Regions from separate parts of the Nonomuraea sp. NPDC004354 genome, predicted to be linked through region 2. Evidence: riboswitches for the same ligand, from Rfam matches in the RefSeq annotation. Region 2 holds a riboswitch; each other region holds the start of a gene.
The links. A riboswitch is a leader RNA that binds a small molecule or an ion and turns the genes downstream of it on or off. The one in region 2 is predicted to bind thiamine pyrophosphate.
Positions count from the first base shown of each region.

Region 1: another riboswitch for thiamine pyrophosphate. It lies ahead of ACWENQ_RS05420 (FAD-dependent oxidoreductase); the one in region 2 lies ahead of thiC (phosphomethylpyrimidine synthase ThiC).
Region 3: another riboswitch for thiamine pyrophosphate. It lies ahead of ACWENQ_RS08005 (purine-cytosine permease family protein); the one in region 2 lies ahead of thiC (phosphomethylpyrimidine synthase ThiC).

Region 1 is NZ_JBSGDV010000001.1:1,159,450-1,161,707, reverse strand. Features, by position in the region: gene ACWENQ_RS05430 (Rv2175c family DNA-binding protein) at 1-98, opposite strand, end outside; gene ACWENQ_RS05425 (NAD(P)/FAD-dependent oxidoreductase) at 129-1,292, opposite strand; TPP riboswitch at 1,355-1,470, shown strand; gene ACWENQ_RS05420 (FAD-dependent oxidoreductase) at 1,459-2,258, shown strand, end outside.
Region 2 is NZ_JBSGDV010000014.1:116,032-118,289, forward strand. Features, by position in the region: gene thiC (phosphomethylpyrimidine synthase ThiC) at 1-1,011, opposite strand, end outside; TPP riboswitch at 1,004-1,116, opposite strand; gene ACWENQ_RS31540 (CDP-alcohol phosphatidyltransferase family protein) at 1,269-1,898, shown strand; gene ACWENQ_RS31545 (sugar phosphate nucleotidyltransferase) at 1,903-2,258, shown strand, end outside.
Region 3 is NZ_JBSGDV010000002.1:485,092-487,349, forward strand. Features, by position in the region: gene ACWENQ_RS08000 (rhodanese-like domain-containing protein) at 107-427, opposite strand; TPP riboswitch at 743-857, shown strand; gene ACWENQ_RS08005 (purine-cytosine permease family protein) at 848-2,203, shown strand; gene ACWENQ_RS08010 (methylated-DNA--[protein]-cysteine S-methyltransferase) at 2,200-2,258, opposite strand, start outside.

The DNA of each region.
Region 1 (2,258 bases), on a different contig from region 2:
ATCGAGAGGGCGAGGCGGTCGGCCACTTCGGGAAGCGTCAGCCACTCGCCGACGAGCTGGTCGGTTTCCCGGTCTATCTGCGCAACAGAAAGCGTCACGAATCCACCACTACCACATCGCATCCGGCTTCAAACTACACAGTCACGTATCCCGACCTCGGGATCTTCCAGGCGTAGGGGGTCGAGTCGCTGTCCTGACTCGATGATCCTACGGCCCTGGACGAGGTCGCGTGGCCTGTTGACGGTCAGCACCCCGGCCAGCCTGTCGGTGTCTGTCAACCAGCAGACCGACCACTTGGCCGCCGAGGGATCGCCGCGGCGCAACAGGCGCGCGCCGGCATGGTGGCCGGCGTACTGCACCATGTGGCCGAACTGCTCCGACCAGAAGTACGGCACAGGATCATAGACCGCCTCGTCGCCCAGCAGCGTGGCCACGGCGACCTCGGGGGCGTTGAGCGCGGTGTCCCAGTGCTCCACGCGCAGCCTGGTGTGGAAGCGGCGCGACCACCAGGCCGCGCAGTCGCCGACGGCCACGACGTTCGGCAGGGAGGTGCGCAGGTGCTCGTCGGTGACGACGCCGTTGTGCAGGTCGATGTCGGAGCCGGCCAGCCACTCGACGGCCGGGCGGACGCCGATGCCCGACACCACCACGTCGGCCTCGACGAAGTCGCCGTCGACCAGGCGCACCCCGCCCTCCTCCACGGCCGCGACCATGGTGTCCAGCCGCAGGTCCATGCCCTCGTACCAGGGGACGGTGTCGCCGCCCACCTCGGGCCCGAGCACGTGCGCGAGCGGGGCGGGGCCCGCCTCCACGACGGTGACCCGGCAGCCGGCCGTACGGGCGGCCGTGGCCACCTCCGCGCCGATCCAGCCCGCGCCGATGACCGTGACCCTGGCGTCCGCCACCAGGCGGGCCCGCAGCTCCAGGGAGTCGTCGAGGGTGCGCAACACGTGCTGGCGGCCCTCGCCTGGCAGCCTGATCGGCTCCGCCCCGGTGGCGATGACCAGGCCGTCGTAGCCGATCTCGCCCTCGGTCGTCTCCAGGACCCCCGCGCGCAGCCCCTTGGCCGACACCCCCGGCCGGTGCTCCACCCGCATGGCCTCGAGGTCGGAGTCGACGAAGCTGGAGTCGGCCGTGCCGAGCAGCACCGCCTTGGACAGGGGCGGACGATCGTAGGGCCGGTGCCGCTCCTCGCCGACCAGCGTGATCCTGCCGCTGAATCCACGAGATCTCAGCGCCTCGACGCTGCGTATGCCTGCCAGTCCGGCGCCCACCACCACGACATGATTCACGCTCAGACCATAACCAATCCGGCGCCGGTCACCAGGGTCCGGGCCTTGAGTAGGCTTGTTCGCGGAAGACGCGCGGGAGTCCGGCCGTACCGGGCTGAGAGGAAGGCTGTGACGGGCCTTCGACCGCAAGACACCTGATCCGGGTCATGCCGGCGAAGGGAGCGAGATGCATCTGATCGTGGGCGGCGGCGTGGTTGGCCTGTCCGTCGCCTGGCGTCTGGCGCGCGCGGGCACGCGTGTCACGGTGATCGACCCGGCCCCGGCGCGTGGCGCCTCCCACGCGGCCGCGGGCATGCTGGCCCCGGTCAGCGAGGTCTCCTACACCGAGGAGTCGCTGCTCAGGCTGGGGCTGGCGGCGCTGGAGCGCTGGCCCGCCTTCGCCGCGGAGCTGGAGGCCGACAGCGGGCTGCGGCTCGACTACCGCGCCCAGGGCACGCTGGACGTCGCCTTCGACACCGACGACCTGGCGGCGCTGGACGAGCTCGCCGTGTTCATGGACAAGCTCGGGCTGCCGGTGCGGCGGCTGACGGGGCGCGAGTGCCGCCGCAGGGAGCCGATGCTGGCGCCGTCGGTCAGGGGCGGCGTGCTGGCCGAGGGTGACGCGTGGGTCGACCCCAGACGCGTCACCGCGGCCCTGCTGGCCGCGCTGGAGAAGGCGGGGGTGGCGCTGGTGCGGCGGCGCGTGGCCGCGCTGGTCCGCGACGGCTCGGCCGTGGTGGGCGTACGGCTGGAGCCACCCTCGGCCGCCACCGGGAACGTTCCGGCGGACGCCACGGACGGCGGGCCGGCCGACTCCCCGAACGGCAGGCCGATCGACGCCTCGGACGACGGGCGCGCGGACGCCTCGGACGCCTCGGGTGATGTGCTGACGGGCGAGCGGGTGGTGCTGGCGGCCGGCGCGTGGAGCGGCGGGCTGACCGACCTGCCGGTGCGCCCGGTCAAGGGCCAGATCATGCGGCTGCGCTC
Region 2 (2,258 bases):
GGCGATCGAGCCGGGACGCAGCCCGTCGCCGAGGGAGAAGGCGACGTCGTAGGAGGCGAGGATCTCGCACATCTCCGCGAAGTTCTCGTACAGGAAGTTCTCGCGGTGGTGCGCCAGGCACCAGGCCGCCATGATCGAGCCGCCGCGCGAGACGATGCCGGTCGTGCGCCCGACGGTGAGCGGCACGTACGCCAGCCGCACGCCGGCGTGCACGGTGACGTAGTCGACGCCCTGCTCGCACTGCTCGACGAGGGTGTCGCGGTAGATCTCCCACGACAGGCGGGCGGCGACCCCGTCGACCTTCTCCAGCGCCTGGTAGAGGGGGACGGTGCCGATGGGCACGGGGGAGTTGCGGATGATCCACTCGCGGGTGGTGTGGATGTCGCGGCCGGTCGACAGGTCCATGACGGTGTCGGCGCCCCAGCGGATGGCCCAGGTCATCTTCTCCACCTCCTCCTCGACGGAGGAGATGACGGCGGAGTTGCCGATGTTGGCGTTGATCTTGACCAGGAAGTTGCGCCCGATGATCATCGGCTCGCTCTCGGGGTGGTTGACGTTGGCCGGGATGACGGCCCTGCCCGCCGCCACCTCCGCGCGGACGAACTCCGGGTCGACGCCCTCCCTGGCCGCGACGAACGCCATCTCCTTGGTCACCACGCCGCGGCGGGCGTAGGCGAGCTGGGTGACGGGCGCGCCCGCCGCCCTGAGGGGGTCGCGGCGCCGCCCGGCGAACGCGCTCGTCCCTGCGCGCTTCCACGCGTTCTGGTCGCGGTAGCCGTCGTCGAGGGGCTGGACCTGGCGGCCGCCGTACCGGGCCACGTCGCCCCGGTCGAGGATCCACCGCTCGCGCAGTGGGGCCAGGCCGCGGGTGACGTCGGTCTCGACCTCCGGGTCGGTGTAGGGGCCGGAGGTGTCGTAGACGGTGAAGCTCGTGCCGTCGGACAGGCTGATCCGGCGCATCGGGACCCGGAGATCGCCCTGGTAGATCTTGGAAAAACGCGCGCCACTCATCGCGCAAACTCCCTTCGCCGGCATTACCCGGAGCAGGTTCTGGCGGTCGGCGGCTGGTCAGCCGTCCTCTCAGCCCGGTCACACCGGGCTCCCGCGTTGGTCGGCGCCACCGTAACCCGATCACCGGGGGCGCGCGCAACCCCCGATCCGTCCAGGTGTCCGAAACCCCCGGGGGCGAAGGGTCCGCCCTGCGGCCGGAACCGGACGAGGCGGACGGCGCAGCGTACGCAGGTCGGCGACGCAGTAGGGTCGCAAGCGTGAGCGAAACTTCCGCCCCTTCGTCAGCGGAGGACCGGATCTGGACGGTTCCTAACCTGCTGAGCTTCCTGCGCCTGCTGGGTGTGCCCGTGTTCCTGTGGCTGGTTCTCGGGCCCCAGGCCGACGGCTGGGCGATCGGGCTGCTCATGGTCGCGGGATTCACCGACTGGCTGGACGGCAAGATCGCCCGCGCGTGGAACCAGACCAGCAGGCTGGGTCGCATCATCGACCCCGCGGCCGACAAGCTCTACGTCTTCGCCACGATCCTCGGCCTGGTCCTCAGGGACGTGATCCCCTGGTGGCTCGTGGCGATCATTCTCGCCCGGGAAATCTTCGTCGGATGTTTCTTTCCCGTGCTCCGCAAATACGGCTACAAGGCACTGCCCGTGCATTTCCTTGGCAAAGCAGCCATGGCCAACCTCATGTACGCCTTCCCGCTGCTCTTCCTGGCCTCTCATACCGGCTCCTGGTATGCCGATACTGCGAGGATCATCGGATGGGCGTTCGCCATCTGGGGAACGGGTCTGTACTGGTGGGCGGGCGTGTTGTATGTGGTACAGGTGCGCCGGCTCATCACCGCTGCCAGGGATGAGCTGCGCGATCCCCGGCAAACTGCGAAGAAGGAGTGATCGGGTGAAGGCGGTCGTCATGGCAGGCGGGGAGGGCACGCGGTTGCGACCGCTGACCGCGAACCAGCCCAAACCCCTGCTTCCTGTGGTCAACCGCCCGATCATGGAACACGTCCTCCGGCTGCTCCGCAAACACGGACTGACCGAGACCGTCGTCACGGTCCAGTTCCTGGCGGCGCTCGTGCGCAGCTACTTCGGCGACGGCGACGAACTGGGTATGCGCCTGCACTACGCCACCGAAGACCTGCCACTCGGTACGGCCGGCAGCGTCAAGAACGCCGCCGACAAACTCCGCGACGATCGTTTCATGGTCATTTCCGGCGATGCCCTGACCGATATCGATTTATCAGCCATGATCCG
Region 3 (2,258 bases), on a different contig from region 2:
GCGACGGACGTCACACAGGGGCGTCCAGCGACGGACGTCACACAGGCGGTGTCGAGCGGCGGACGTCACCTGGCGGTGTCGAGCGACGGATGTCGCGTAGGTGACGTCAGGCGACGAACGGCGGCAGGCCGCTCTCGCTGACCAGGGGCTTGCCCGCCAGCTCCCACGACTGCATGCCGCCGCCGACGTTGACCGCGTCGCGGCCGATGTGGTTGAGCCACGCGGCGGCGTGCGCGGACCGACCGCCGACCCTGCACACCACGTAGACGGGGCCGGAGGGGAGTTCGTCGACGCGGGCCTGCAGCTCGCCGAGCGGAATGTGGGTGGCGTCGGGGGCGTGGCCCGCCGTCCACTCCTCGGGCTCGCGGACGTCGAGCAGGAAGGCTCCAGCGGGCACGTCGGTGACGTCGATTTCGGGAACGGTCATGTCCCCATTCTCGCGGACCCGCCCCACCACAACCTCCCGGAACTGCGAAGAAAGCGCGGGCCGATGTTTCTTCGGGGGGCCGGTGCGGGCGTGCGGTCGCGGTTGTAGGGGGCGCGGGTGGGGTCTTCCGGGATGGGCGGGGAGGTACGGGCCGGGGTTTCTCGGGACGTCGGTTCGGTGGTGTGGGCGGTGGTCGGGGTTTCTCCGGGAGGGCCGGTTCGGTGGTGTGGGCTTGCGGGAGGGACGGCGGGAGGGGTGGGGAGGCGGGGAGGGGGTGGTTGCCAAAAAGGAACGAGATGTAATAATTCGCCTCAAACCAGTAACCGCGGGAGCTCGGGCATGGCCGGGCTGAGAGGGCGACCCCCAGGCGTCGCCGACCGCATGAACCTGTCCGGGTAATGCCGGCGTAGGGAGCGTGCGATGACGCATGTCGTCGATCCGAAGCATGCCGAAGTACCGCTGACCCTCGACCAGGCCCCGCCCAGAACCCTCGGCGTCCTCGACCAGGGCGCCTTCTGGGCCAACCTCGGGGTCAGCCTCCTGGGTTTCTCCTTCGCCCTCTTCCTCATCAACCCTCTCCTCGACGACAACCCGCTGACGATGACCGCCGCGGTCACCGCCACCGTCGTGGGAAGTCTCATCGGCACCGCCATGGTGGGCCTCGCGGCCATCCCCGGCGCCCAGACGGGACAGCCGGCGATGGTGCTGCTCAGAGGCCTGTTCGGGGCGAGGCTGTCCTACGTCCCCACGGTGCTCAACATCATCCAGATGCTCGGGTGGGGTGCCTTCGAGCTGTGGGTCATCGCCATGGGCGCCCAGGCGATCGTCGGCGACGCCGTGCCGTACGCGGTCTGGGTGATCGTGGCGGGCGTGATCACCACCGGGCTGACGATCTACCCGCTCGGTGCGATCAGGCTCATCAGGCGGGTCGTCACGATCGGCGTGATCGTCTCGACCGTCTGGTTCGCGGTCGCGCTCCTGCAGCGGGCTCCAGCGCCGGCCGGCGGCTCGTGGGACGCCTTCGCCCCCGCCGTCGACTTCGTGATCGCGCTGTCGGTCTCGTGGGTACCGCTGGCCGCCGACTTCGCCCGGCACTCGCGCAGCAGCTCGGCCGCCTTCACCGGCGTGGTGGGCGGTTACACGATCGCCCAGGTGGCGTGCCTGGCCATCGGCGTCTACGCGGTCGCGATCGCCGGCCACGACGCCGTGCTGAACGACCCGACGGCGGTCTTCGGCCCGTTCGTCGCCGCGCCGCTGGGCGCGCTGTTCTTCGGCATCCTGGTGCTGCGCGAGACCGACCAGTCGTTCGCGAACGTCTACTCCACGGCCATGTCGCTGCAGAACCTCATGCCGCGCGTCGACCGGCGGGTCTTCTCGGTGGCCCTCGGCGTCGTGACGATCGGCGTGGCGCTCCTCGTCGACGTCAACTCCTACAGCGCCTTCCTCAGCATCATCGGCGCCGTCTTCGTGCCGATGCTGGGCGTGCTCGTCGTCGACTACTTCCTGCTCGGCAGCGGCAGGACCTGGAACACCAGCGAGCGCGCCCCCTCCCGCTGGATCATGACGGTCCCGTGGGCGCTCGGGTTCTGCGCGTGGTGGCTGCTGGCCGCCCCGTCCACGATCCCGTGGTGGGCCGCGATCTGGGACGGCGCCCGCGCGGCGCTCGGCTTCACCCGCCAGCCGTGGATGAGCGCGGCGCTGGGCGCCTTCCTGATCGCCGGCCTGGTCACGCTGCTGGTCGGCCGGCTCGGCGGCGCGGTACGGCGGCGCCGCTAGCCTTCGACGCGCAGCAGGCGTTCGAGCGCGGTGGGCCCGCCGGGGTAGCTCTCGC